DNA from 3 places in the Shewanella sp. N2AIL genome. Region 2 is predicted to be linked to each of the others. Evidence: predicted binding sites of a transcription regulator. Region 2 holds the regulator's gene; each other region holds the start of a gene.
The links. The regulator LexA, encoded in region 2, represses DNA repair genes until DNA is damaged. The targets are predictions, from matches to a motif close to TACTGTATNNNNATACAGTA.
Positions count from the first base shown of each region.

Region 1: the regulator LexA is predicted to act here: its motif matches at 1,913-1,932, upstream of dinG (ATP-dependent DNA helicase DinG).
Region 3: the regulator LexA is predicted to act here: its motif matches at 1,946-1,965, upstream of recG (ATP-dependent DNA helicase RecG).

Region 1 covers NZ_JALBYT010000014.1:72,252-75,424, reverse strand. Annotated here, with positions in the region: gene dinG (ATP-dependent DNA helicase DinG) at 1-1,889, opposite strand, end outside; gene MO387_RS10395 (DNA polymerase II) at 2,010-3,173, shown strand, end outside.
Region 2 covers NZ_JALBYT010000013.1:92,979-96,151, reverse strand. Annotated here, with positions in the region: gene coxB (cytochrome c oxidase subunit II) at 1-592, opposite strand, end outside; gene MO387_RS09945 (SulA-like leucine-rich domain-containing protein) at 994-1,506, opposite strand; gene lexA (transcriptional repressor LexA) at 1,503-2,123, opposite strand; gene plsB (glycerol-3-phosphate 1-O-acyltransferase PlsB) at 2,284-3,173, shown strand, end outside.
Region 3 covers NZ_JALBYT010000016.1:24,324-27,496, reverse strand. Annotated here, with positions in the region: gene MO387_RS11170 (sensor histidine kinase) at 122-1,201, shown strand; gene MO387_RS11165 (response regulator transcription factor) at 1,201-1,797, shown strand; gene recG (ATP-dependent DNA helicase RecG) at 1,982-3,173, shown strand, end outside.

The DNA.
Region 1 (3,173 bases), on a different contig from region 2:
CCGCCTTTGACTTTGACATATTCCGCATGGGCTTGTTCAACGGGCGAGGTTGGCACCGCAAAGGGCAGTTTAGTGACGATCAAGTTCGTCAGATAATCGCCGGGTAAGTCGAGACCTTCAGAGAAACTGCCGGTGCCGAATAATATGCTCGGTTCGCCTTTATCGCACTTAGCTTTATGATGTTCGAGTAACTGTTGCCGTGGCGCATTGCCTTGAATAAGCAGCTCTGTGGTGAGTTTACCTTCAAGTAATTCAACCACTTTTTCCATCTGCCAGTAGGAGGCGAATAACACTAAGGTGGCCATTTCTCCTTCAATCAGAGTAATGATTTGCTCGGCAAGTTCTGCCGTATAGGCATCATCCGTCGGCTCAGTGCGCATTTTAGGTAAATAAAGTGTCGCGTTATTGGGATAATCGAAGGGCGATTGTAAGGCTAAATAACGGCTGCCATCATTGAGTGACAACCCAACTTGATGCACAAAATGGTCAAAGTTATTGAGTGCGCGCAGCGTGGCGCTACATAAGACTACGCCTGCGGCCTTTTGCCACAGCATGGATTCCAGCATAAAACCGACTTCAATGGGCGAGGCGCTAAACAGATAATCCGCTTGCTTACCTGTGATGAGCTCGACCCAGCGCGCCATAGGGGCACCTTTATGTTTATCTTCCTTGGCCATCATCTTCCACAATTTTTGCAGATTCTCGAGTCTTTGCAGCATAAAACCAGTTTCGGCCAATAGTGCTTCGGATTGATGTTTAGGAATGTCGCCATCTTTAATCGCTTCGGCCAGCAGTGATAGCATTTTATTAAACTGCTTGAGGGCAAGATTAGAGGTCACAGCAAGGTTTTCGGCCAGAATAAGTAATGAGTCCGGCAGTTTGCCGTGCTCAAAACGCAGACGGTTTTCAGGATTAGCAAAGTGCTTAGTCTGGGTATCGCAGTAGTGGGCCACTTGATTGAGCTGGGCGATAAGATCGCCTAAGTGATCCTGCATCGCCTGCGCAGGGGCAATGATGTTGTTGCTCTTTATTTGGTTTTGTAACTTAGCGCAGGTTTTGCCAATTTTTTCGAGCCAGTCGCAGGCGCCCCTCAGCGTGGCCTGTGCGCTGGAGAAATCCCGCGCCACAATGGGTAAGTGATGTGCCTCGTCGATAACATAAAACACGTCTTCGGGATCGGGCAAAATCACGCCGCCACCTAATTCTAAATCGGCAAATAACAAGCTGTGGTTGGCGATGAGCACGTCCCAGGTATCGACATCTTCACGGGCCTTATGGAACGGGCAATTTCTGTGGCTGGCGACTTGGCGATGACAGCTGTGTTTGTCGCAGGCGATTTGTTGCCACAGGTGATCGGGCAGCGGCACGGCTAAGGTATCGATTTCGCCGTTCCAGCGACCTTCGTTATAGTCTTTTAACAGGCCATGCATCATAGCCACTTGGCTATTGTCAGGCTTAGTTTGCCACATGGCCATTTGTGTACTGTTGTCGTCACCGATGAGCATCGCCAGTTTCGATAGACACACATAGCGTTGTCGACCTTTGACTAGGCCAAAGCGGAAATTTAAACCGGATTGCTCAAGGAAGAAGGGCAAGTCTTTATGTAGTAATTGTTCTTGTAAGGCAACGGTCGCGGTGGCGATACAGACTTTTTTCTTGCTCGCTAATGCCAGTGGAATGGTACCGAGAATATAAGACAATGATTTACCAATACCAGTCCCTGCTTCGACCACAATAATGCGCCTATCTTTGTCATAGTCGCCGGCGAGGGTCTTAGAGATTTCCGCCACCATATAGTTTTGTTCGCGGCGCGGCCTAAAATGAGGCAAGGCGGTAGCGATATCCTTATAGATGGCGCGGATCTGGGTTTTTACATTGTCAGGTAACATGCGTCACTACTTTATCGAATTAATGCTGTACATAATAACAGTGATTGCATAGCCTAAGAAACTTTTCTGCCATTTGGTGGCATTTAAATTGAGTAGCTATACGATTTGGGAACCAATGCGATGAAGCCTGAGGCAACAGCGGCCGTTAGTGTACAAGGTCGAGTCTTAACACGCCATGCGATTCATCGTCATGGGAGTTTAGTGTTGCAGTATTATCTGGCGACCGCCCAAGGCCCTGTGCTGGTGGAAGTGCAAGGCACTGAACACATTTGTTTTTGTCATCAAACGGATGTGGCGGCTTTACAGTTACAAACGCCGGGTCAAGCATTACGGTTTGTGCCGTTAGCGCTCAAAAGCTTTAAAGGCGGCTCCGTCAGTGGAGTTTATGCAAAATCCAGCAACAGCTTACGTACCTTACAGCGCATCGCAAAAGATGCCGATATCCCTTTATTTGAAGCGGATATTCGCCCTGAACAGCGTTATTTAATCGAGCGGTTTGTGGCGCTGGATGTGGCATTTTTAGGGCATTTCTCTGCGCCGACTAGCGACAGTCTTGAGGCTAACTCGCTGCCCGTGTTTATCGCCGAGCGGGCTAAGAGTATTGCCCCTTTAACGGCGGTGAATTTACGCTGTATCTCACTGGATTTTGAATGCAGCTTTGAGGGCTTACTCTATTCGGTGGCGCTATATGGTCAAGACAGTGGCCGAGACGTGGGGCAAGGCAGCCTCAAGCAGACTTATGAAAAAGTGATTATGGTGGGCGAAGCTGAATCAAACGCCCCCGAATATATTGAATGGGTGGCCGATGAAGCGGCGCTGATCCATCGATTAATTGCGTGGTTCCATGAGTTTGATCCTGACTTTATTATCGGTTGGTCAGTGGTGAGTTTCGATCTCGCGCTGTTGTCACGCCGTGCATTATTACACCGTATTCCGCTCACCATTGGCCGCGGCGGCGCCAAGCTTGATTGGAAAGTTGACAATAAGTTTCGCCCAGAAACCTTAGTCTTACCGGGCCGTGTGGTACTCGATGGTATCGATTGGCTTAAAGCCGCTTTTTACCACTTTGAGCGTTTCTCGTTGGAATTTGTGTCGCGGCAACTATTAGGTGAAGGCAAGGCCATTCATAACGTCGATAATCGCGTTGAAGAAATTGACCAGCTGTTTAAGACCGATAAACAAGCCTTAGCGCATTACAATCTTACCGATAGCCGCCTAGTGTGGGATATTTTTACTCACACTCAATTGTGGGATTTTGCCCTCGCGCGTGCCGAACTGACAGGT
Region 2 (3,173 bases):
TCTTCACGGCAAAAGCAGGTACCCACCATGAATGGATGACATCTTCAGAGGTCATCAAAAAGCGGATTTTGCGATTTATCGGCAGTACGAGCGGCTTATCGACTTCCAATAGGTAGTGTTCACCTTTGGTTTCGGTACCGTCGATTTGGGCTCTAGGGGTTGCGAGTATGCTGTAAAAATCAATGTCTTGATCGAAATAGCTGTAATGCCATTTCCATTGGGAACCCGTGACTTTAACGGTCAGATCGGCGTCGCTGGGATCTTCCATCGCAATTAAGGTCTTTGTCGCTGGAATCGCCATTAAGATCAAAATGATAAATGGCAGAATCGTCCAAGCGATTTCAACTTTAGTGCTTTCGTGAAAGTGCGACGCGACAGCGCCTTTGGATTTTCTGTGGTTGATCATGGCGTAAATCATCACGCCAAAGACCACAAGGCCAATGGCGCAGCAGATATACAAGATGGTCATGTGCAAGTGATAAACCTTGCCACTGATCTCGGTTACGCCAGGGGTCATGTTGAACCGCATGTCCGCGGCGGCCAACGGTGGTGCGAATAACACCACGAGTAAACAATACAACAATTGCTTCACAAGACTTCTCCTCTGCCAATTGCGAATAGCAACTACAAAGAAGAGCAACACAGTAAGTCTCAACTCTATGCAAACTCTTCAGTTCCCAAAAAAGCGTTTTTGACTTCAACGTGCGTTGGCGGCTGTTACTTTTAATTAAGTATTGTTACTGCTGGTATTAGCCACGCTGGCACATACGACTGAAATAAATCTGTTCTCTATTTTTAGTGGCATTTTGAACTCGATTACGGCTCGATTTATTTGCCACGGGCGGCGATATATCATCGCCGACTAAATCAACCATACTTGCTGTTTAAATATTGATCAAGATCACTTATTTATCTAATTGTCTGAAAAATTGCCAAAAAAAAGCCTCACATTCATAGGCGAGGCGGCTTTCAAGGTAAAAAATAAATGAATATTTAATGTACAGCGCTAAAAAAAGATTGTTGGCCGAAGAGATTGCCTTGCTCAATGCGTACGTCGCCGTGTAAGTGACTGTTTACGTCTTCAAGCACTATACCCATGGCGCGGGCACTTTTAGCCACGATTTGCAGGCGACGATTATCGCGTGCATCCAGTGATTGGGTCCAAGTAATAACTGCACTGGACGTACCACTTGTTAAGGCTTTTTCCATTGCCCACAGGGTTTCGACTTCATCTTTAGCGTGCACCAGCAAGACTCTGTCCATACGCACGCCTGCATTGGCGAGCATTTGTTTGTAGCCAATGCTCGGTGGGTTGATGAGCACTAACCAACGACCCTGTTGGCTTAACTGGGCGAGTTGCGCACTCAAATGGATTAACTCTTGGCGGCCTTGAGTCTTAGTTGGCATGCAGGCGATAGGTGCATGGTGCCAGTCATAGTCGGCATCACGGACTTCATCGAGCCACAAGCCCGGATGGCGGGGTGCATTGCCAAGTAGTTTGTTCATAGCCAATCTCCATTACGGATCACACCGACGGCGAGTCCTTCAATTGTTAAACTTTGATAGCCTAAATCCACTTTAATCGGGGAATAGTCTTCATTTTCGGCGTGTAGATAGACCACATTACCTTTTTTTTCGAAACGTTTAACAGTGACATCGTCGTCGACTCTAGCGACAACCACTTGACCATTTCTAGCTTGTTGTACTTTATGAACAGCCAGCAAATCTCCTTCGAGAATGCCAATATTCTTCATGCTGTCGCCTTTAACCCGCAGTAAAAAATCGGCGGCGGGATGGAACATGCTTGGGTCGACTTGGTAGTACTGTTCAACATGTTCTTGGGCGAGAATAGGTTCGCCAGCGGCTACTTGACCGATAAGCGGTAAACCTGTTTCAGTTACTTCTTCGACTTCCGCAGTCAGACGAATGCCCCGCGATGTGCCTGGCATGATCTCAATGCAGCCCTTTTTCGCCAACGCTTTAAGATGCTCTTCAGCCGCATTGGCGCTCTTAAAACCTAAACGGGTCGCGATTTCTGCCCGAGTGGGTGGCATGCCAGTATCGGCAATATTTCGTTTAATTAGCTCTAAAATTTCAGCTTGGCGTGGCGTCAAAGGTCTCATGGTGTTTCCTGTTTTTCTATACAGTTACTGTTAGTATATACAGTATTATTTGCAGCGCAAGTATTAACCACTTTTTAGCTATGTTGGAGAGAATTAGCGAATATTACCCATAGTCTGGTATTCTACCGGGCTAGTAAACGTACTTAATTGCATAAGAATAATGCCTAAACACGACTCTCTTTGGTTGAAATCATTACGCTGGATCCAAAAACACTTAGTGCACACTATTGTTGTGCCTCAGGATCCCTTTGCCGATCTGAATCTGGATGCCTCCAGACCCCTTGCTTATGTGATGAAAACGGAATCGCTGAGTGACATCGCTGCCCTGAGCGAAATTACGGCTAAGTTAGGACTGCCGAGCCCCTATGAGCCTTTAGTGGCAAATGGTGTAATCGCGCCTCGGGTTGTCTGCCTTCAAGGGCGTAAGCCGCTGTTTGGTGAGCGTGCGGGTAACGAGCCTTTCCTCGAATGCTTTATGCGTTTATTGGCCGTGCATAAGGAACGCCCTGAATTAGACATTCAACTGGTGCCCGTAAGCCTATATTGGGGCCGCACGCCAGGGAAAGAAGACGACACTATGAAGGCGGCTGTGTTTGAGCGGGAAAACCCGACTTGGCTGCGCAAATGCTTGATGATTTTATTCTTAGGTCGACATAACTTCGTACAGTTTTCAAATGCGGTATCTCTGCGATACATGGCCGACGAACACGGCACTGACATGGGGATTGCCCATAAATTAGCGCGGGTCGCGCGGGTGCATTTCCGCCGTCAACGTAAGGTGATGACAGGGCCTGTGCTGCCAAATCGCCAAGCATTGTTTCATTCGCTGCTCAAATCCGAGTCGCTGCGTAAAGCGATTCAAGAAGAAGCGGCCAACAAAAAGATTTCTGAGACCCAAGCGCGCGAGACGGCTATTGAGTATCTCGATGAAATCGCTGCCGATTACTCAGATAGTTTAGTGCGTATTGCCGAGCGTTTTTTAACTTGGTTGTGGAACAAGCTTTACAGCGGGATCAACATCAAAGGCGCCGAGCAAGTTCGCCAGTTGCA
Region 3 (3,173 bases), on a different contig from region 2:
TAACAGGGACTGATGACGCTGACCCCAGCGCCAATCCCTAAACAGATGAATCAACACAGATGTCACCTTCGGGCATTCAACGAACAACGATTAACAGTCAACACAGTTTCATAGAGGCATTATGATCAGCACGCATCTTCAGCTCGAACGAAAACTCGCTTGGGTGTATTTGATAAACTTAGTGTTTTATCTTATTCCGCTTGCCATCAATACGTATCCAGCATGGAAAATCGCCCTTAGCTTTGCCGTGCTCGTTCCTTTTATTGCCAGTTATTTTTGGGCCTATAAGTGCAATCAGAATAGCGCCTATCGCCCCATTCTGATGATGGTGGCCATCGCCACAGCAATCACCCCAATCAACCCAGGATCTATCTCGTTATTCACCTTTGCCGCTTTTTTCATTGGCTTTTTTTACCCTCTCAGAACCTGTCTGTTGGCTATTGCCGCCTTAATCGGCCTGTTGTTTGCCCTCAATGAAATTTACGACTTTAACAGTTACTACTTTCCGCTTTACGGCTCAGGATTAGTGCTCGGTGTAGGCATGTTTGGCGTAGCCGAACGCAGGCGTCATCAACATAAATTGAAAGAACAGCAAAGCACGCAAGAAATTAGCACCTTAGCGGCTATGGTTGAGCGAGAACGCATTGCCCGCGATCTACACGACATCATGGGCCACAGCTTGTCTTCGATTGCGCTTAAGGCGGAACTGGCAGAAAAACTGCTGGCAAAACAGCAATACCAACTGGCCACAATCCAGCTTAATGAACTCGGCCAAATTGCCCGCGAGAGCCTCAGCCAAATTCGCCACACCGTATCTGACTACAAACATAAGGGTCTCGCGGATAGCGTGACACAACTGTGTAAACTATTGAGGGAAAAAGGAGTCAGTGTCGAGCTGACAGGCAATATCCCTAAACTGCCCGCCAGAATGGAGAGCCAGCTGGGATTAATTGTCACTGAACTGGTGAATAATATTTTACGCCATAGCGGCGCAAGTCAATGTATTATCGACTTTATTCAGCAAGCAGATAGGCTAGTCGTTGAGGTCAAAGATAATGGCACAAGTAAACCTATCGCTGAAGGCAATGGCCTCACGGGGATACGCGAACGTCTTGACAGCTTAGGCGGCAGCTTGAGCTATAATCTCGAACAGGGATATGCATTTACCGTCAGTTTACCTTTGCAGGGAGCAACAGATTAATGAAGATTTTATTGGCGGAAGACCAAGCCATGGTGCGAGGCGCACTCGCGGCACTCCTCACGCTTGCGGGAGGCTTTAATATCACCCAAGCGAGTGACGGCGACGAGGCCCTAGGCCTACTCAAACAGCAAAGCTTTGATCTCTTGCTAACCGACATCGAAATGCCCGGCCGCACAGGCCTAGAACTGGCAACTTGGTTAAAGGATCAACATAGTCAAACTAAGGTCGTGATCATCACCACCTTCGGCCGCGCGGGCTATATCAAACGCGCTATCGAAGCTGGAGTCGGCGGTTTTCTACTAAAAGATGCGCCCTCGGAAACCTTAGTCAACGCGATTCAACAAGTTATGGCGGGTAAACGGGTCATCGATCCTGAACTGGCCATGATGGCAATTGGTGACGCCGACCCACTCAACGATAAAGAGCGCCGCGCCCTACGCCTCGCCAGTGAAGGCAAATCCACCGCCGACATCGCCGAAACCCTTTTTATCGCCGAAGGCACAGTGCGTAACTACCTCTCCGAAGCCATAGCTAAACTCAATGCTAGCAACCGAATCGATGCAGCACGCATCGCCAAACAAAAGGGCTGGCTGTAATCACGCTCACGGTTAACTACTCTTTCGTTCATATCGACAATTTTTGCGGCCTTAGCCGAAACCTAAGGGCCGCAAACTGACGTTAGTTATGCTAGCAAATAAGTCCCTCATTCTGCTTGAGATTGCCTTACGCTTATTCTCTGTTAATATATGTATAAATTCACAGTGATTGAGTGCTAACGACTTGCAGCAATTGGATCTTGTTCCGATCACCGACCTCAAAGGCGTCGCCAAAAAGGTCGCGGAGAAACTCGCAAAGCTCGGCATCACAACAGTACAAGATCTGCTGTTTCACTTACCCCTGCGCTACGAAGACAGAACCCAAATCTATCCGATTGCCGCCCTTATGCCCGGCAGTTACGGCACCATAGAAGCTGAAATCCAATCGACGCAAATCATCCAAGGCCGCAAGCGTATGCTGGTCTGCAATGTGCGCGACGATACGGGTAGCTTGAGCCTGCGCTTCTTTAACTTTTCCGTCGCCCAGCGTAATGCCATGCAAAACGGTTTGATGATCCGCGCCTACGGTGAAGTGCGCCGTGGCGGCCATCAAGCTGAGATAGTGCATCCAGAATATAAAGTCGTGTATCCCGGTGAAGATGTTCATCTGAGTGATACCCTAACGCCGATTTATCCCACAACTGAGGGCTTAAAACAGGCAAGTTGGCTCAAGCTGACCGAGCAAGCTTTGGTATTGCTGGAAGATGGCGGCTTAACTGAGCTGCTGCCACCGCAGTTGCAACCGAATAACATTAGCCTTAAACAAGCGCTGCAGACGCTGCATCGGCCTCCTGCGGGGATATCTCAGTTCGATTTAGAGTTAGGCCAACACCCTGCACAGCAGCGACTCGTACAGGAAGAATTACTCGCCCACAATCTCAGCATGTTACGCCTAAGACAGCGCAGTAATCTAGACGCTGCCGTCACCATGCAGGCCACGGGGCAGTTGCTCAATCCCTTCCTTGCCGCTTTGCCTTTTAAGCCCACAGGCGCCCAGCAAAGAGTGGTGGCCGATATAGGCAAAGATTTAGAAAAGCCGCACCCTATGATGCGCTTAGTGCAAGGGGATGTAGGTTCAGGTAAAACCTTAGTCGCGGCGATGGCTGCGCTGCAAGCGATTGAAAACGGTTATCAAGTTGCCATGATGGCGCCAACAGAACTATTGGCCGAGCAACATGCGACTAACTTTGCCGCTTGGTTTGAGCCACTCGGACTTAAAGTCGGTTGGCTGGCGGGTAAACTCAAAGGCAAGGTCAGAGCGCAATCCCTTGCGGACATAGAATCCGGCGCCGCCCAGATGGTGATTGGTACCCATGCCATCTTCCAGCAGCATGTGGTCTTTAGCAAACTTGCGTTAATTATCATAGATGAGCAGC